DNA from 2 places in the Sporosarcina sp. 6E9 genome. Region 1 is predicted to be linked to the other one. Evidence: a T-box and tRNA genes for the amino acid it is inferred to sense, from the RefSeq annotation. Region 1 holds a T-box; the other holds one or more tRNA genes.
What was found. The T-box of region 1 lies ahead of ileS (isoleucine--tRNA ligase). A T-box ahead of a tRNA ligase gene usually reads a tRNA of that ligase, here a tRNA-Ile.

Region 1 (9,921 bases):
CTTTTATCCACTGTTGGATTTGTGTTCGTGATAAATCCGGTCGACTCGTCGATAAAACCTTATCAATACGACTACCTTCGTCTTCTTCTGTTATTTCGATTCGAATAATTTCCATTTACGACACCTTTTTCTTATTCTTTTTTTCATCCAAGATAATATGGATAATGAGGATTGCTACGCCAACTGACAGTGCGGCATCAGCGACATTAAATATCGGGAAATCGTAATTGATAACTGGAATTAACACAGAAATAAAATCAACAACTTCTCCACGTAATAAACGATCGATAAAGTTACCGATTGCACCACCGAGAAGTAACATTAAACTGATGCTAAAAAGTTTATGTCCACGTGCTTCTTTATGAAAGTAATAAATAATTCCCGCAACAACAATCACTGTAACAATGTAGAACAACCACATTTGACCTTCTAACATGCCCCATGCTGCGCCTCTATTTCGATGGGAAAGCAGTTCGAAATACGGATCGATAATTGTAATTCTTTCACCCAATTGCATATTGGTTGCAACGAGCCATTTCGTTATTTGATCGATTAAGATAACAACTATTGCCAATGCATAATAAATAAGCAAGACCGACAACTCCCGTCAACAGATTCACTATTAATATTACCACAAAAAAAGAAACAGTTGCAGCAATCGTCATAGAAAGACTGCCACAACTGTCTGATTATAATTCGTTATTTTTATGAATAATATTTCTTTACAACATCTGCACAGCGCGTACAAATCTCCGGATGTGTTTCATCCTGACCGACTGTTTCAGAAATTGTCCAGCAACGATCGCATTTTTCACCATCCGCTGGTTCAACTAGAACACTTACCGTGTCAAGTTTAAGCGCATTTTCCGGTGTAGATGAAGCGTCGCCTTCGATGAATTTCGATACAATGAAGAATTGTGCAAAATCGATATCATCCGCTTTGAAGATATCGTTTAGTTCTTCAGGTACGAAGACCGTCACTTTTGCTTCTAACGATTTCCCAATGCCTTTATCATTTCTTGCGACTTCCAGTGCTTTCAGTACATCGTCTCTGACAGCCATCAATGTTGCGAAGCGCTCAACGAGTTCCTTCGCTTTTTCGCCGAAATCTTGCGCTTCCGGCATATCTGTCAATTGAACACTTTCCTCTTCGACATGCTCAAGATGAGACCACATTTCTTCTGCTGTATGCGGCAGAATCGGTGCTAATAACTTCACCAAAGCAAACAATGAATCATACATAACTGTCTGCATTGAACGACGATGTGGGTGTTCTTTATTTTCAATATAAACAACATCTTTTGCAATATCCAAATAGAATGAGCTTAAAATACCGGTACAGAAATTATTTACTGCATGATATACAGCTGCAAATTCATAGTCCTCATATGCCTGACGAACTTCTTTGATCAAACCTTGTAGTTTAACGTAGACATATTGATCAACGGGACGAAGATTTTCGAATGCTACACTGTCTGTATTTGGATTGAAGTCAGATGTATTTCCGTGAACAAAACGGAATGTATTACGGATTTTTCTGTATACTTCTCCGACTTGTTTAAAGTTCGAATCCGAAACGCGAACATCCGCTGTGTAGTCTACTGAAGAGACCCATAAACGAAGGATTTCAGCGCCAAATTGGTTCATTACTTTTGCCGGTACGATGACGTTACCAACAGATTTACTCATCTTCCGTCCATTTCCATCAAGCGTAAAACCGTGGCTTAATACGCCTTTATACGGTGCATGGCCGTTCATCGCAACGCTTGTCGTAAGTGATGAGTTAAACCACCCTCGGTACTGGTCGGATCCTTCAAGGTATAAATCAGCCGGAGAGACAAGATCATCTCTTTCTTCAAGAACGCCTTGATGCGTTGATCCTGAATCAAACCAAACATCCATAATATCCGTTTCTTTAGTGAATACGCCATTCGGACTGCTTTCATGCGTAAAGTTTTCTGGAAGCAAGTCTTTCGCATCCCACTCGAACCAAATATTAGAACCGTGCTCGCGGAACAATTCCGATACGCGAGTAATCGTTTCTTCCATAATAATTGGATCGCCATTCTCCGCATAAAAAACCGGAATTGGAACTCCCCAAACACGTTGACGTGAAATCGTCCAGTCTCCGCGGTCTCGTACCATATTGTAAAGACGCGTTTCTCCCCAAGAAGGTGTGAACTTCGTCTCTCTAATTGCTGTTAATAAGTCATCGCGGAAAGCTTCGATGGAAGCAAACCACTGTGCAGTTGCACGGAAAATAACAGGTTTTTTCGTTCTCCAATCATGTGGGTACGAGTGTGTTACGAATGATAATTTTTCAAGTGCGCCGACATTCTCTAACGCTTCTGAAACTGCTTTATTTGCATCTTCATAGAATAGACCTTCAAACCCAGGTGCTTCATCTGTCATAAAGCCTTTGTCATCGACTGGATTTAATGCGTCAATACCATAAGTACGAGAGACATAAAAGTCTTCCTCCCCGTGTCCTGGTGCTGTGTGAACGCAACCTGTACCTGCATCAATTGTAACGTGGTCTCCGAGCATGATGAGTGAATCACGATCATACAATGGGTGTTTGGCTTTGATGCGTTCTAATTCGGCGCCTTTTAGTACACGTTCTACTGTATAGTCTTCCCAACCGATTTCGCCTGCCACGAATGACAGTAAATCTTCTGCAATTAAGAATTTTTCTTCTCCGACCTTAACAATAATATAATTAAATTCCGGATGGACAGTAATTCCAAGGTTTGCTGGAATTGTCCAAGGAGTCGTCGTCCAGATTAAAAACTGGACATCATTTTCGAGTACGCCAAGTCCGTCATTAATCGGGAAGCTAACATAGATAGAAGGTGATCTTTTATCATGATATTCAATTTCTGCTTCGGCCAATGCAGTTTCACTTGATGGTGACCAATATACAGGGCGCAATCCTTTATAAATATAGCCTTTTTTAGCCATTTCCCCAAAAACTTCAATTTGACGCGCTTCGAATTCAGGTTTTAAGGTAATGTAGGGATTATCCCAATCTCCGCGTACGCCAATGCGTTTAAATTGTGTACGTTGGTTATCAATTTGTTTAAGCGCATATTCTTCGCACATTTTACGAAACTCTGCAACTGAATGTTCGTGACGCTTTACGCCCGTATTAACAAGCGCTTGCTCAATTGGCAAACCATGCGTATCCCAACCCGGAACATAAGGTGCGTTGTAACCAGTCATCGATTTAAAACGAACAATCATGTCTTTCAGTACTTTGTTAAGCGCATGGCCCATGTGTAAATCACCATTTGCGTATGGCGGTCCGTCATGCAGAATAAAAAATGGTCGATCCTTCGTACGTTCTTGCACCTTGCCGTAAATGTCCATCTCTGCCCATCTCGCTTGCATTTCAGGCTCTTTGTTCGGTAAATTCCCGCGCATCGGGAATTTTGTATTTGGCATCAATAATGTATCTTTATAATCCATTAAAAATCCTCCTCATAAAATAAAATAAAAAAATCCCGTCCCTAAAAAGGGACGAGAATTACTCGCGATACCACCCTACTTGCAGCTATTAAATATGCTGCCACTCAGATACCATAACGGAGGTATATCCGGGGTTGCGTACTCTAATTCCGCAAACCAGCTCAAGAGTGATTTTTCATTTCCAGTGTGTATTCCAGGCTCTCACCATCCCTGAATCGCTTTATACAACAGCAGAAAATTACTTTCTCTATCCTTGCTCGTCAACTATATGAAGTTTATGTTTTGGTACTAACTGTATATGCACAAAATTGTTTACTGACAATATATGCTCATAATTATAATTCTGAACATAAAAGGTGTCAAGTATTAGTATTATTGACTTTACCGCTCTTCTGCTACTTTATGAAGTTGCTCCGCATCCACTTTATATTCGAGCAGATCATCCCAGTCATTTGACTGGACTAAATCCAATTGCGCTTCTATCAGCATTTTAAAACGATTCCGGAAAACTTTAGATTGTTTTTTCAAGTCCTCTATTTCAACCGCAATTTTCTGTGCACGTGATAGTGCTTCGTTAACAATGCGGTCTGCATTTTTCTCCGCTTCTTTAATAATCAACTTCGCTTCTTTCATCGAATTACGACGAACATCTTCTGCAGCTTCTTGCGCCGTGAGAATCGACTTTTGGAGTGTCGTTTCAATTGTATTGAAATGAGTCACTTGTTCTGTTGATTGTTTTAAACTATTTTCCAACGCCTTTTTTTCTTCAAGTACATTTTCATAATCTTTCAGTACTTGTTCCAAAAATTCATTGACTTCATCCTCGTCATACCCACGAAACATTGATCGACTAAACTCTTTGTTATGTATATCAAGCGGTGATAATGCCATATGTCGAATCCTCCTATTACCTTAGTAAATTTCATTATACATAAAATCAGTCAAAATGACATCAGTTATCAGTATTTTCACTTATAGTTTGTAATGATTATTCTAGATGTCCCGTTAGAAGTCGAACTTTATCTTTCTTGGTTCTTCCTTCTACAGCAATTATTTTAAATCGACCGAATCCTCGAATAGATAACATATCCGATTCGTATAGTTCTGCTGATGGATCATTTTGCGTGGCCCAATTTACTCTAACTTTGTCTCTACGGATTATTACGGAAGCTTTTTGTCGCGAAAAATTTAATAGTGATGCAATAACTGCATCTAGTCGCATTGAACTAACGATTTGCAACGATTCAATCCATAAATCATGCGTGACAATCAGCTCTTCTTTGTTTGTAACTTCTTCAACAGAAACTTTTGCTTTTCCAATGGATGTAAAATTCGCTGTCAAATAGTCCTTCATATCGGAAACCACAGCAAATTGCACTTCATCCCCAGCGAGTTGTATATCGCCAAATTTAGCTCGTTCGATTCCAAGCGACATAAGTGATCCAAGAACATCCTTATGCTCGAGCGTTAAAAACTTAGTTGCATATTTCACACGAAATATCGTCACTTCAAAATCATTTGGTTCGGGAACATAATAACTTGGAAAAAGTAATACCCTCATTCTTTCACTTTCTGGATATGCACCGTAAGATTCGACCACTATATCAGTTCCGCCTATAAGCGAATCCAGGATAAAGCGCTCCCTAGGATCGAGAAAATCAGTCAATTTAGGCGCATACGAGTTTTCCACTTCCCGTACCCACCCCATAGCCATTTCAATGAAAGGTTGTTCATCTTTTCTAAAATGTTGCATGATTGCATCCACGGCCTATACTCCTCATCTACGCTGCAAAAACTATCCAAAAAATTAATTGTCTAATTTGATTAGCTATTTCCATGTTGTTTAAAAAAACCTCACAACTGTGAGGATTTAAAAGTTGTTAATAAATTGCTTGAATAATCATATTAAAAACAGTTGCAACCCCTCTGTCAATAAAACGTAAAGCGAAGATCGCAACGATTGGTGAAATGTCAATCATGCCCAGTGGCGGGATGAACTGACGGAAAAAAGATAAATACGGTTCAACAATTTTACCCAATAATTGACCGAATTTACCTTCGCGCATTGATGGTACCCAAGACATTAAAATATATGCGATGAGCATGAAACTAAATAATGTAATTGCATTACTTATTACATTTGCTAATATTACTATAAATTGAACCATTATAAATCGTACACCTCATCTAGTTTCTATTGTTCGAAATAATCGGATATGGCCCCGGCAACTTCAACATTATCTGGAACACAAAGGAAAATATCTGTTCCGATACGTTGAATATCTCCGCCAAGTGCATAAACAGTACCGCTCAGGAAATCAATAATGCGAACGCCTTGATCTCTTTCAATACGCTGCAAATTAACGACTACGGCTCTTTTGTTTTTCAGGTGCTCGGAAATGTCTTGTGCTTCAGCATAAACTCGCGGTTCAATTAGAATGACTTTTGATGACTTTTGAACGCTTTGTAAACTGACAACTCTGTTTGGTTGTTGCTCAGTTTTAACTGATTGTTGCGCACGTGCTTTTGTCCGTTTCGGGGGTTCAATCGGACGCTGTTCTTCTTGCTTCCTTTGGGGTTCTACATCTTCAATTTCTTCGTCTAGATAAAAGAAGTTTTGGAATTTGTTTTTAAGACTCATCTGACACCCTCGCTTTCTGCTCCGACTAGTGCAGTTCCAATACGTACGAACGTCGCGCCTTCTTCAATTGCAATTGAATAATCATTTGACATGCCCATTGAAAGTTCTGTACAAGGCGCATGTTGCATATTCTTTTCCATTAATTGATCTCGTAGAACGCGCATCTGACTGAAAACCGAACGTATTAATGCTTCATCTTCAGTATTCGGCGCCATTGTCATTAAACCGACGACACGTATCTTATCATATTCAGCTAGATCATTTATAAAACGTTCTAGATCCTGTGGTGTAACACCCGATTTAGATTCTTCGCCCGAAACATTTACTTGCACGAAACAATTAATGGGTTCAGCGGCACGTTTTTGAATTTCTTTCGCAATGTTTATTCTACTTAGTGAATGTAAGTAGCTAATGTTTCCAACAATATCCCGAACTTTTCTGCTTTGGATGTTTCCGATATAATGCCAGGAGACATCCGCGTCCTGCATATTTTGTTGTTTCTGAACGAGACCTTCAGCTCTGTTCTCGCCAAGATCAACGATTCCCTCATTCACAACTTCTGCCGCTCTTTGTTCGGAAACGCTTTTTGTAACAGCGACAATCGTTACTTCAGATTGATCTCTTCCAACTTTAGTACAAGCTACTGAAATATTTTCTTTGATTTCTTGTATACGTTTTTGAAGATTGCCCATTCTAATCACTACTTTTCATATATCTTTCATTTCATTGTACCAAGCAACGCTTCACTTTTCAATGAAATATCATTCTTTTCCACCTTTCTTGCCAACGAGTACGATATCTTTACCGATAATTGAAATGTCCTTCAGTGGAATTTTCTTCACATTTTTTTGTTTGGAATCAAAAAACAGACTTCTTTCTCCAATATTAACATGTAAAGATTCTACTTTTCCGTTAGCAATATCAATTGTCGCGTCTTCAACATAGCCTAGGAAAGAACCTTTCGTAGCGTCAATTACTTCTTTTTTTTGAATTTCAGAAAATTTCATATCAACACTCCTTTAATTGAATATATGCTTATAAATAAAAAATAACGCAATGCATTGGCTGCATTGCGTTAAAAGTAATAATTACGGAGATTTATGAAGTCTTTGCAACATACATCTTATAATCGAATTTATATATCTTGTTCCATGCCATCTCTAATTGTCTTGATTGCACTCTTTTCAAGCCTTGAAATTTGTGCTTGCGAGATACCAAGTTCTTTAGCAATTTCCGTTTGCGTCTGTCCAAGGTAAAATCGTTTTGAAAGGATATCTTGTTGCCGTTCGTTCATTGATGAAACCGTTTCTTTTACCGAAACATATGTCAGCCATCTTTCTTCTGAAACAGTTTTATCTTGTAGTTGGTCCATCAAAAACACCGGATCACCTTCGCCCCCATTCATTGGTTCATGGAGCGACATTGGATCTTGGATTGCATCTAGGGCATAAAGAATTTCGTCAGCCGGTATTCCTGTCGCATCTTCCAAATCAGAGAGGCGCGGTTCTGTTTGTCTTTCATTTATAAATTCTTCTCTTGCTCTCATTGCTTGATACGCGATATCTCGAAGTGATCTGGATACCCGAATTGCATGATGGTCGCGTAAATGCCTTTTGATTTCTCCGATTATCATCGGAACAGCATACGTTGAAAACCGAACATTGTGTTTCAAATCAAAGTTATCAATTGACTTTAAAAGTCCAATGCATCCAACCTGAAATAAATCGTCCGCCTGTTCACCTCTATATATAAATCTTTGAACTAGGCTTAGAACTAAACGTAAATTTCCAATTACAAGTTCTTCCCTCGCGGACATGTCACCACTTTGCAATCGGACAAATGTTTCTCTCATTACTTCGTTCGAGAGTAATGGCAATTCAGATGTATCGATTCCGCATATTTCAACTCGTGTACGTGCCATTCGCTATTCCTCCACATTCTGTAGATGACTGTACGAAATAGTCTATCCGCAGAATAGCGAAATATGCGAAAATCAATCGCTCCAAATTAAACCATTATGCAATGGGATGATTTAACATATCACGTAATTCCATGATGATTTTTTTCTCAAGTCGCGATATATAAGACTGAGAAATACCGAGCATTTCAGCTACTTCTTTTTGAGTCATTTCGACTTTACCAGTTAATCCAAAACGGCAAGCCATAATATAACGCTCTCTATCATCCAGTGTCCGAATGGCTTCAATCATGTGTTGACGCTCAATTTTACGCTCGACATTATCAATAATTATTGTTGCCTCTGTCCCTAGGATGTCCGACAATAATAGCTCATTTCCATCCGCATCCGAATTTAGTGGTTCATCAAAAGATATCTCCGATTTTGTTCTGTTAGTTTTACGAAGATGCATTAGTATTTCATTTTCAATACAACGGGAAGCATATGTCGCGAGTTTAATGTTTTTATCTGGCTTAAACGTTTCAATCGCCTTTATGAGTCCAATTGCTCCAATACTAATAAGGTCTTCAATATGTGTATTGGTATTATCAAATCGACGCGCAATATAAACGACAAGACGCAAATTCTTTTCGATTAACGTATCGCGTGCATCCATATCTCCCTCCATAAATGCACGAATTGTTACCGCTTCTTCCTCCCGGGTCAATGGCTTTGGAAGCGCACCGTGCCCTCCAATGTAGTACGTGCCATTCTTTTTCCTTTTAAAAAATGAGGTGATAATCGACAACCACTTTTTTGCTTCATGCAGCATGAACAGTTCCCCTTTCTTCAATTAATGTTTCCATTGCAGATACGTGTAAGATTGCTCCGGCACCATTAGGATAGCGACGATCTTCTTTTGTCAAAACGATATAGCCCTGCTCGAGTTCATTTCCTCCTTCGATTGTCCATTTTTCAAATTTAATGCCGACTGCCCATGAATGCCCTTGTACAGTTAGAAGTTTAATCAGTCGTATATTTTTCAAAAATTCTTCTGGAAATTCGGTTAATGTGGAAGGACCTTGCGGATCCCACGATAATAAGGATTTTTTTAATTCATCTGGGATAATGTCTTCTAACAGGCGAAAAGAGACAAAATGAACAGGTGCTCCTGATAGCGGTTCGGTACAACTATTACCGGAATCGACAAAAACGGTAAGCTGAACTTTTTCATTCCATATGCAAAGTGTCGAGTCAGCAGTTAACTCTGAAACACGTCGTACCGTTCGAACGTCTAACCACTTACTTTTCATTAAGTAAAGGGAAATGTAGGCGACTGTAGCATAGATGAAAATTGATACACTGCCTTTCGGGGTCGATATTCTTGTTTGAAAAACAGTTAGTAATCCGCCCGCAACTACGGCGCCGATTAACACCATTGCTGCAGAGTTTTTCCACTGATCCAGTTTCACTCCAAATGCATAGATTGTCATACACAAAAAGGAAACGAGTATGGCAATCGACGAGGACGGAAAAAAAGTTACTGGTATAGCGCCTAGTAAACTAGCGATTAGCAGACGTCCACGTGTCGAACCTACATTGGCTACTTTATTTGCGAATGAAAGAATTACAAAATTAAACAGCATATTGAGTCCGATAATCAGCTCTCCATACATAGGACGCCCTCCCTATGAATAACATTAGCATGCATGTATTGAAATGTTTGTCGGATTGAGCAATGAAATAAAAAAAACATTCGACAATTATTTTCATATCGGGATTATATGATTGGTCATTTACAAGTATGAGTTGTTATAGAATTCTTCTATGAAATTCGCTTCGGCGCTAAAGAAAGATTGATCTGTATCTTTCCGCACTTGGTGGATGCCTCCCGCGAGAAGCCAGACAGAAGATC
Region 2 (9,921 bases), 1.5 Mb from region 1:
ATTTTTATTTGATTAAAAAATAACGGTTTCCCTGCAGACCCAATTTTTCGGATCGCATCTTGTGAGGAGAGCGTTGCAGTTTGAGAACTCGTCTCCGTCATTCCATATGTTTGCAGCACTGGAATACCGCAAGTTTGCGCTCTTTCCAAGTAGTCAATCGGAACAGGTCCACCACCCGCGAGCATCGTTTTAAACGAACTATGTGCGACAGTTCCATGCTTCTCGAATTCACGTAGGATCTTATCCAACGTAACCGAGACCACCGAAATTCGTGTCACCAGCCCTTGTTGAATATCATTATATATTTTTTCAGCATCAAACTTATCATAAAGTTTCACTTCCATCCCATAAAGAACCGAACGGACAAGAATTGAAAAACCACTGATATGAAATAGAGGCATTGAGCAAAGCCAAACATCATTTTCCTCTAGACCTAAATTCAACACAGAAGAGAGCGCACTTGAAGTATGATTATTCGCTGTTTGTCTAACACCTTTCGGAAATCCGGTCGTCCCCGAGGTATACATAATCGTAATCGTCCGGTTTGAATCCCAGGTTTCCTCGACTTCAAATGTACTTTCGTCACTCGATTGAATACTGGGAAAAGATAACGTAGAAGTTGTTAAATCACTTAAGCTGCTTTCTAACTCATCCGCAACGAGCACAACTGATGCTGCTGAATCCGCAACTTGCCATGCTATTTCTTTTTTCGTCAAGCGACTATTCAACATGACAATTTCAAGTCCAAGGAGCATACATGCATGGATGATAAAGACCATCTCATCATTGGAAGGACCGAGTAATGCGATACGGTCTCCACTTTGTAAACCGTTCGCTCTTAATTTACGCGCAAGCGTCATCGACTTTTCTTCTACTTGTTTAAAAGTCCAACTTTCGTCATTATAGGTCAACGCAGTTTTATGCGGCGTTAAATAAACGCGTTGTTTCAGCCAATTAGGTATCAACATAATCACCTTCCATTTAGAAAAAGCTGCCCATATACGCGGGCAGCTCGTTGTTCTATTAAATTATGGGAAGCGTGGGAATTGACCAAAATCCGGTTTACGTTTTTCTTTAAACGCATCGCGGCCTTCTTTAGCTTCGTCCGTTGTGTAATACAGTAATGTTGCGTCTCCAGCCATTTGTTGTAGACCCGCAAGACCATCCGTGTCCGCATTCATAGCTGCTTTAACGAAACGTAATGCTGTCGGGCTCATTGAGAGCATTTCTTCACACCATTGAACCGTTTCATCTTCTAATTGCTCATATGGGACAACAGTATTTACAAGCCCCATATCAAGCGCTTCTTGTGCATTGTATTGACGGCATAAGAACCAAATTTCTCTCGCTTTCTTATGACCGATAATGCGTGCAAGATAACCTGAACCATAGCCAGCATCAAACGACCCTACTTTCGGTCCTGTTTGACCAAAGATTGCATTGTCTGCAGCAATTGTTAAGTCACAAACAACATGTAAAACATGCCCTCCGCCAATCGCGAAGCCTGCAACCATTGCGACAACCGGTTTAGGAATTACACGGATTAAACGTTGTAAGTCAAGAACGTTCAGACGTGGAATTTCATCTTCTCCGACATAACCGCCGTGACCGCGAACTCGTTGATCGCCACCCGAACAAAATGCTTTTTCACCTTCTCCAGTTAATACAATTACACCGATGCTTTCATCATCACGCGCACGTGAAAATGCATCGATTAGTTCAGTAACTGTTTTCGGACGAAATGCATTTCGTACCTCAGGACGGTTAATCGTAATCTTAGCAATACCACTGTGCTTTTCGTATTTAATATCCTCATATGTACGTAAAGTTTCCCATTGACGAGTCATTACTTTTCCTCCTCTAATACTAACTTTTTAATATGCTCCTCTATCATTGTAGCAAATAAAGTCGGTTTTTCCACATGTATTGCATGCCCTGCACCATTTACAACATAATGATTTGCAAGATAGAGTAGTTTTTTCATTTCCTGGGCAATTTTAACGAACTTCTTGTCGATTTCCCCGGTAATTAGTAGCACAGGCGTGTTTATTTCCTTAAGCCTAGTCCAATTCGAAGGCTGGCTACCTGTCCCAATTCCAAGCAAGCTATTAGCTAAGCCAACTGCATTCTGCGATAAACGTTCAGTGCGTATTTTTTGTTGTTGTTCCGTTGACAACTTCTTTTGCGTATCAAAAAGCGGAATACCCTCCCAAAACTCAACAAATGATAGGATACCTTCACTGCAAATTTTTTGCGCAAGTATTTTATCTTTGTTCATTCGTTCGATTCGTTCACGCTCAGTTTCTAATCCAGGCGTCGAACTTTCAAGAATTAAAGATGCGACACGTTTGGGATGGTTAATCGTATAGCTTAATGCAATCCGACCACCCATTGAATACCCTACTAGCGTAAATTTTGAAAGGTTTAATTGGCTAAACAATGTTTCCAAATCAGCAACTTGCTTTTCCATCGAGTAACGACTTGGATCCAATGGCGCCGTTGTTTTCCCATGACCAATTAAATCGACAGTCACCGTATGATATTTCCCTTTTAATAAGCCGATTATTTCAGACCAGGTATCCGTACTTCCCGTAAAGCCGTGTAAAAAGACAATAACCGGCAAATCTGTATTGTTACTTCGCCTAACATTATAAACGATTCCATTTATCGGAATAAGCATTTCATTCAATGGAATCAATTCTTTTCGTAATTTCATTCCAAAGCGTGCGGTGTGCTATCACATTCTCTTTACGATTTGTAAATACTTCGATAATACGGATATTCTTCTTTTTATCTTGAGCCAATTCTTGTTCAAATTCTTCTATCGACTCAATCGAACTGTATTGTGCATCGTACATGGCCGCAATATGTTCAAACGTTAAACCTGTCGGCGTGCCGAAAAGCCTTTCAAAATGATTGCCGGATTCAGCTTGTGGCAAATAAGAAAATATACCGCCGCCGTCATTATTCATAATGACGATTGTTAAATCCGTTTCATGGAATCTCGACACAATGAGCCCATTCACATCATGCAAAAATGATAAATCACCGATTAGTAACCATGATGGACGTTGTCGTGCAGCCTGAATTCCCAATGCAGTCGAAACAACACCATCAATCCCATTCGTACCACGATTTGCAAAAATGGTAATGTCTTTTTCAGTTTTATCGAAGAAAGTGTCTACATCACGAATTGGCATACTGCTACCGCTAATCAGATCTGATTTGTCCGGTAAATTACTAAGTAGCATTTGGGTATAAGCTCCCTCGTCACTACCTGATGAATTTTCCAATACTACGCTTGCTTCATCATTTGCCTGAACCCAGGTTTTCACGTATGCGCTGTCCTCTTTTTGAACATCAATTTGAAGGAATGCCTCAATGGATGATTGGATATGGTGTGTGACAATACCTAGTGGATCTCGAAACTCTGGTGATTCGTCAATTAATACAACAGTATTAGGTCTTACATTTTTTAAGAAGAGTGATAATGGCTTTGATACAGGTTGTGCACCTAAGCGAATAACAGTATCGGGTATTGCCTTTTCTTTGAATCGATTACTTTTTAACAGTGCATCGTAGTTATCAATACAAAGGTCCATACAATTCGTGGGAACTTTTGCACGCAGGTTTGAAAGTGGATCGCATAAAACTGGCCAGTTCAAAGCTTTTGCGAAATTCCAAAACAACTTAGTATTGATACCGATTGGCAACTCCCCAATAACGAGTAAACCTTTTTCAGTTTTATTTAAGATATCATTTACGAAGTGTATGATAGAAGTATCTAATAAATCATTCCCCTTCATACGTTGGATAAATGTTGAAGTCGGTATGTCCATTTCAAAATCAATGAGCAACGGTTCTCTAAATGGTACATTTAGATGAATCGGCCCGTATGGTGCGGTAAGTGCAACAGAGGCTGCACGTTGTACATGACGTACTATAAAATCATCTACATCCGTATTGTCCTCTGCCAAGGGTAAATCAACGCTATACTTCACATGATTTCCGTATAACTGAATTTGATCAATCGCTTGTGGCGCACCAACTTCTCGCAATTCATGTGGACGGTCAGCTGTAATCACAATCAGCGGTATACGCGCATAATGGGCTTCTGTAACCGCAGGAAAATAGTTCGATGCAGCCGTTCCCGACGTGCAAAGGAGAACAACAGGTTCACCGCTTGCTTTTGCTAATCCAAGTGCGAAAAAACCTGCTGATCTTTCATCTACCTGCATATAGACATTCAGTGATTTCGTTGACGCAAATGCATAAGCCAAAGGAGTAGACCTTGACCCCGGACTAATCACAACTGATTTCACGCCCGCATTCATTAATGCACTTGTCATGCGACGTACATAATTCGTCAAGGATTTCTTGTTAACCATTCAATTTTCCCCCAAGCGCCCGTAAAACGGGTCTGAACTTAACCCAAGTTTCGTCATATTCTTTTTGCGGTTCTGAATCGGCGACAATTCCACCGCCAGCATATAAATATGCTTTATCTCCGTCGAGCAATCCAGAACGTATCGCAACCGCAAACTCACCATTTCCATCGCTATCCGTCCAACCAATAGGCGCAGCGTAATAGCCACGGTCCATCTGTTCCTCGCGACGAATCACTTCCATTGCTTTATTTGTAGGGACACCACCCAGTGCAGGTGTAGGATGAAGCTCTTCAACTAAATTAAATATATCCGTTCCACTCTTTAGCTTACCCTCAATAGAGGTAAACAAGTGTTGAATATCACGTATCCGCATTAGTTTAGGTGCTTTAGGCATTGAAACATCGGTACAATTTTCATTAAATACATTAGAAATCATTTTAACTACATAATGATGTTCCTCACGATTTTTATCGTCATTTAATAACTCTTCTCCTAGTTCCCGGTCTTCTGTAGCAGTTTTTCCGCGTTTAATAGACCCAGCTACACATGCTGAATAAGCTTGTCCGCCAACAATTTCAATCAGACGCTCGGGCGTCGCCCCAAAAAATAACTGACCATCCTTTTGTAATCCAAAGTGGTAGCTTTCTTGTTGCTCGCTAGTAATATGATGAAGTGCAGCGACACTCGATACTTCCTGTTCAAAATTCATTTGCAATGAACGCGCAATCACAACTTTCTCCGCTTCACCTTTGTTAATTTGATCAGTTACATCTTGAACGGCTTTTAGATAAGAATCTTTCTTAATTTCATCTACACTACTAACAATCGGCTTTATCGAAGACGCAAATTCATTTACTTCTGCAATATGAATTAAACGATCGCGCTCATCCCGTAATGCATCGAATTCTTCAACCGCATTGCTGGCAGTTGTAATCAAGTTAATCGAAATAAACATTTGACCATTCTTACTAATTAGTTGATAAGAAGGTACGACAAAATATGCAGACGGAAACCCATCCCATTCGGAGGCTTTCAGGCTTTTTGGATCGAAAGAAAAACCTCCGAATAGTACAGGTGCAATATCTTTCTCCTCTTTGATCAAGACCGCACATAATTCCTTCCACTGTTTTGAAACATCAAGGAAACGTTTGTCATCTTCAGCACTAGTTATTACTTTAGCGTGACCAAGACCAACAATTGTTAGTGTTCGATTAGCGTTTTGCCAATAAAAATGTTTTTCTTTATGATCTGCACTTCCCGCTTCCAAAAATGAAAGTGGAGATATCCGTGCAATTTCGATTGTCTCTGAAAAAAAACGATAATCAGAAGTCGTATCAGTCTTTCCAATATTTTTTGTTACAGTTGTTTTTCGACTCATTTTCTTCCCTCCAGGAAGTAGTAAAATACATCACTCTTAATAAACCCATTAAAAAAACTCATGTCTCTATTCTACCACATCAGCTCCTATAATAAGCGTATCGCATACCCAGAAGCTCCAATTTAGCGTATAATAAGTAAGGTGAATATGATAATAAGGAGAGAATTATTTTGCAACAAACTATAAAAGCCGACACTGGTTGGCGTATTTGGTGGCAATTGACTAGACCTCATACGTTGACAGCTGCTTTTGCCCCTGTATTTTTAGGAACAATGATTGCTTTAACATATGAGGCCATTCATTTTCCATTATTTATTGCAATGCTGGTCGCAAGTGTTTTTATACAAATGGCGACAAATATGTTTAATGAATACTACGATTTCAAAAGAGGTCTTGATACTGAAAAGTCTGTTGGAATTGGCGGGGCTATTGTACGCAATGGCGTTAAACCAAAAACAGTGCTTAATCTCGCTTTTCTATTATACGGAGTCTCAATACTTATAGGTATTTACATATGTATGGAAACCTCTTGGGGACTTGCGCTCGTTGGGTTGGTTTCTATGCTAATTGGTTATCTTTATACAGGAGGACCTTATCCAATAGCCTATACACCGTTTGGCGAACTTGTTTCAGGCGTAGTCATGGGAATGCTTTTAATCCTTATTGCCTTCTACATACAAACTGGAACGGTTACCACAGAGGCAATCTTATTATCAATCCCTAGCATGTTACTTGTAGCAGCGATAATGATGGCAAACAATATTCGGGATCTTGAAGGTGATAAAAAAAGTGGTAGGAAGACCCTGGCAATTCTTGCTGGACGTTCCCAAGCCATTACAATCCTATTTATGTTTTTTATCGTATCCTATCTTTGGATAGTCGGACTCATTATTTTTGATCATCTAACACCTTGGGCTTTACTTGTACTACTAAGTATCCCAAAACCAATCATCGCCATTTCGGTTTTCAAAAAATATCTTCAACCACTGGAAGTTGCTCCTGCAATGAAGGAAACAGCAATCACAAACACATTATTTGGTTTATTACTGGGCATTGGTATTCTTATAGGTCATCTTTTATAATTTTTCAGCTATCCAAAAACTGATTAAACCCAGTTAAATTGGATAGTTTTTTTTATTAATGTTTTACCTAACCACTAAATAGGGAATCAGTGTTAATAAGATGGATATACTACTAAAAATATGAAAAGGTTGGGATCTATAATGTTATCTGAAAAAGAGTTTTCTATATTAAAAAAAGAACTGTTAAGTCTTAAGGAAAAATCAACTGTACATGAAAAGGAAACATATCCCCAAGATAGTGAAAAAGAATCATTAGGTGAACTATCTTCTTATGATAATCATCCAGCTGATATGGGTACCGCTTTATATGACAGAGAAAAGGATTTAGCCCTTCATGAACATGCAGAATCAGAATTAGGTAAGGTTGATATTGCATTAGAAGCAATGGCTGATGGTTCGTACGGAAAGTGTAAAGTATGTCAGAAGGACATTCCTTTTGAGCGGCTACTTATAGTACCCTATACTACTCTTTGTGTTGAACATGCCGAAACCAAAGAACAATCCGCTGGAGAAGATGTAGCTATAAATGAAGTTGAAAATCCATTTGAAAGTACGAGAGATCCACGTGCAATTGATTATGAGAACAGTTTTCAAGAAGTCGCTGAGTTTGGAACCTCCGATGCGCCTTCAGACTTTATTGATAGTGAAAAACAGACTTACATGGATGATAATGATCATGATGAGGACGACACATCTAGAATGGATAATATCGTAGGTAAAAGTGTAACAAATAATACGAAGAATTCCTAAATAACAAAAAAAGCTACTTCGTTTACTGAGGGATACACAGTAAATGAAGCAGCTTTTTAATATTGTTTTATGACCCCTACGGGATTCGAACCCGTGATACCGCCGTGAAAGGGCGGTGTCTTAACCGCTTGACCAAGGGGCCAAACAAATATGGCGGAGAAGGAGGGATTCGAACCCTCGCACCGCTTACGCGATCTATGCCCTTAGCAGGGGCACCTCTTGAGCCACTTGAGTACTTCCCCGTATAAATGGCTCCGCAGGTAGGATTCGAACCTACGACCGATCGGTTAACAGCCGATTGCTCTACCACTGAGCTACTGCGGAATGGTGGGCCTAAGTGGACTCGAACCACCGACCTCACGCTTATCAGGCGTGCGCTCTAACCAGCTGAGCTATAGGCCCATATTGGAGCGAGTGAAGGGAATCGAACCCTCATCATCAGCTTGGAAGGCTGAGGTTTTGCCATTAAACTACACTCGCTAAATGGTGGCTCAGGACGGAATCGAACCGCCGACACAAGGATTTTCAGTCCTTTGCTCTACCGACTGAGCTACTGAGCCATACTTGATTTGTGCTGAATTTCTTTTCATAAGACTATGTATTTAAATACATAATGGCGGTCCCGACGGGAATCGAACCCGCGATCTCCTGCGTGACAGGCAGGCATGTTAACCGCTACACCACGGGACCATTTGGTTGCGGGGACAGGATTTGAACCTGTGACCTTCGGATTATGAGCCCGACGAGCTACCACTGCTCCACCCCGCGACAATAATATTATAATTACTTTGTTCATATACGCATTGGTATGTTTGACACCTTACGCTGCGTAGATCTTTAACTAAGTTGGAAATTATGTTGTTTTTAAGAATTGGTTGCGGGGACAGGATTTGAACCTGTGACCTTCGGATTATGAGCCCGACGAGCTACCACTGCTCCACCCCGCGATAATAGTATTGTAATTACTTTGTTTATATACGCACTTGGTATGTTTGACACCTTACGCTGCGCTGTCGGTGTTAATCGCATTCTTCGTTATGCGATTTGCTCCACCCCGCGATAATAGTATTGTAATTACTTTGTTTCGACTTATTAAATTACTTTAATTCATTTCACCATTTTGATTAAAAATGGCGGAGGAAGAGGGATTCGAACCCCCGCGGGCTTTAACACCCCTGCTGGTTTTCAAGACCAGTCCCTTCAGCCAGGCTTGGGTATTCCTCCGAGATTTAAGATGGTGGACCTTGCAGGACTCGAACCTGCGACCGGACGGTTATGAGCCGTCTGCTCTAACCAACTGAGCTAAAGGTCCTTATGATGGCGGCGGAGGGAGTCGAACCCACGACCTTACGGGTATGAACCGGACGCTCTAGCCAGCTGAGCTACGCCGCCAGGATATTTAGATAAGTTGATAGGTAATATAATTACTGAAAATAATTGGTGGAGCCTAACGGGATCGAACCGTTGACCTCCTGCGTGCAAGGCAGGCGCTCTCCCAGCTGAGCTAAGGCCCCGAAAAGTGGTCGGGAAGACAGGATTCGAACCTGCGACCCCTTGGTCCCAAACCAAGTGCTCTACCAAGCTGAGCTACTTCCCGAAATTGTTATGAAATTAATGGCGCGCCCGGCAGAAGTCGAATCCACAACCTTCTGATCCGTAGTCAGACGCTCTATCCAATTGAGCTACGGGCGCATAAAAAACTTTTTACGGAAAAACAAATGGTGCCGAGAACCGGAATCGAACCGGTACGGTAGTTACCTACCGCAGGATTTTAAGTCCTGTGCGTCTGCCAGTTCCGCCACCCCGGCAAATCAATGGAGCGGAAGACGGGATTCGAACCCGCGACCTCCACCTTGGCAAGGTGATATTCTACCACTGAACTACTTCCGCATTAAAAACTAAGTGCGGGTGAAGGGAGTCGAACCCCCACGCCCGAAGGCACTAGATCCTAAGTCTAGCGTGTCTGCCAGTTCCACCACACCCGCATGATTAATATGACGGCAAGTCATAAAATGGTGAGCCATACAGGATTCGAACCTGTGACCCTCTGATTAAAAGTCAGATGCTCTACCAACTGAGCTAATGGCTCGAAAGTGGTGCCGGAGAAAGGACTTGAACCCTCAACCTACTGATTACAAGTCAGTTGCTCTACCAGTTGAGCTACTCCGGCGTTGTTTCAAGATCTAGAATTGAATGGTGGAGGATGACGGGCTCGAACCGCCGACCCCCTGCTTGTAAGGCAGGTGCTCTCCCAGCTGAGCTAATCCTCCTGGGTAAGTTGTTGATGAGTTTTATAGAAATCACTCATATAAGGTTTCGTTCA

Region 2: it encodes a tRNA-Ile, which carries the amino acid that the T-box ahead of ileS (isoleucine--tRNA ligase) is inferred to sense. The anticodon was not compared.

Annotation. Positions count from the first base shown of each region.
Region 1 covers NZ_JAGEMN010000001.1:1,505,657-1,515,577, forward strand. The annotation lists gene J4G36_RS07815 (RluA family pseudouridine synthase) at 1-115, opposite strand, end outside; gene lspA (signal peptidase II) at 116-592, opposite strand; gene ileS (isoleucine--tRNA ligase) at 706-3,468, opposite strand; T-box leader at 3,513-3,731, opposite strand; gene J4G36_RS07830 (DivIVA domain-containing protein) at 3,850-4,359, opposite strand; gene J4G36_RS07835 (YlmH family RNA-binding protein) at 4,457-5,233, opposite strand; gene J4G36_RS07840 (YggT family protein) at 5,349-5,636, opposite strand; gene J4G36_RS07845 (cell division protein SepF) at 5,663-6,109, opposite strand; gene J4G36_RS07850 (YggS family pyridoxal phosphate-dependent enzyme) at 6,106-6,801, opposite strand; gene J4G36_RS07855 (PRC-barrel domain-containing protein) at 6,871-7,116, opposite strand; gene sigG (RNA polymerase sporulation sigma factor SigG) at 7,245-8,030, opposite strand; gene sigE (RNA polymerase sporulation sigma factor SigE) at 8,125-8,838, opposite strand; gene J4G36_RS07870 (sigma-E processing peptidase SpoIIGA) at 8,828-9,682, opposite strand.
Region 2 covers NZ_JAGEMN010000001.1:386-10,306, reverse strand. The annotation lists gene J4G36_RS00150 (o-succinylbenzoate--CoA ligase) at 1-968, opposite strand, end outside; gene menB (1,4-dihydroxy-2-naphthoyl-CoA synthase) at 1,029-1,847, opposite strand; gene menH (2-succinyl-6-hydroxy-2,4-cyclohexadiene-1-carboxylate synthase) at 1,847-2,716, opposite strand; gene menD (2-succinyl-5-enolpyruvyl-6-hydroxy-3-cyclohexene-1-carboxylic-acid synthase) at 2,682-4,388, opposite strand; gene J4G36_RS00130 (isochorismate synthase) at 4,381-5,766, opposite strand; gene J4G36_RS00125 (1,4-dihydroxy-2-naphthoate polyprenyltransferase) at 5,937-6,848, shown strand; gene J4G36_RS00120 (TraR/DksA C4-type zinc finger protein) at 6,969-7,598, shown strand; tRNA gene J4G36_RS00115 (tRNA-Glu) at 7,669-7,740, opposite strand; tRNA gene J4G36_RS00110 (tRNA-Ser) at 7,750-7,840, opposite strand; tRNA gene J4G36_RS00105 (tRNA-Asn) at 7,848-7,922, opposite strand; tRNA gene J4G36_RS00100 (tRNA-Ile) at 7,924-8,000, opposite strand; tRNA gene J4G36_RS00095 (tRNA-Gly) at 8,005-8,078, opposite strand; tRNA gene J4G36_RS00090 (tRNA-Phe) at 8,083-8,158, opposite strand; tRNA gene J4G36_RS00085 (tRNA-Asp) at 8,213-8,288, opposite strand; tRNA gene J4G36_RS00080 (tRNA-Met) at 8,292-8,366, opposite strand; tRNA gene J4G36_RS00075 (tRNA-Met) at 8,471-8,545, opposite strand; tRNA gene J4G36_RS00070 (tRNA-Ser) at 8,730-8,822, opposite strand; tRNA gene J4G36_RS00065 (tRNA-Ile) at 8,834-8,910, opposite strand; tRNA gene J4G36_RS00060 (tRNA-Met) at 8,917-8,990, opposite strand; tRNA gene J4G36_RS00055 (tRNA-Ala) at 9,037-9,112, opposite strand; tRNA gene J4G36_RS00050 (tRNA-Pro) at 9,119-9,195, opposite strand; tRNA gene J4G36_RS00045 (tRNA-Arg) at 9,214-9,290, opposite strand; tRNA gene J4G36_RS00040 (tRNA-Leu) at 9,318-9,406, opposite strand; tRNA gene J4G36_RS00035 (tRNA-Gly) at 9,414-9,488, opposite strand; tRNA gene J4G36_RS00030 (tRNA-Leu) at 9,502-9,583, opposite strand; tRNA gene J4G36_RS00025 (tRNA-Lys) at 9,612-9,687, opposite strand; tRNA gene J4G36_RS00020 (tRNA-Thr) at 9,693-9,768, opposite strand; tRNA gene J4G36_RS00015 (tRNA-Val) at 9,793-9,868, opposite strand.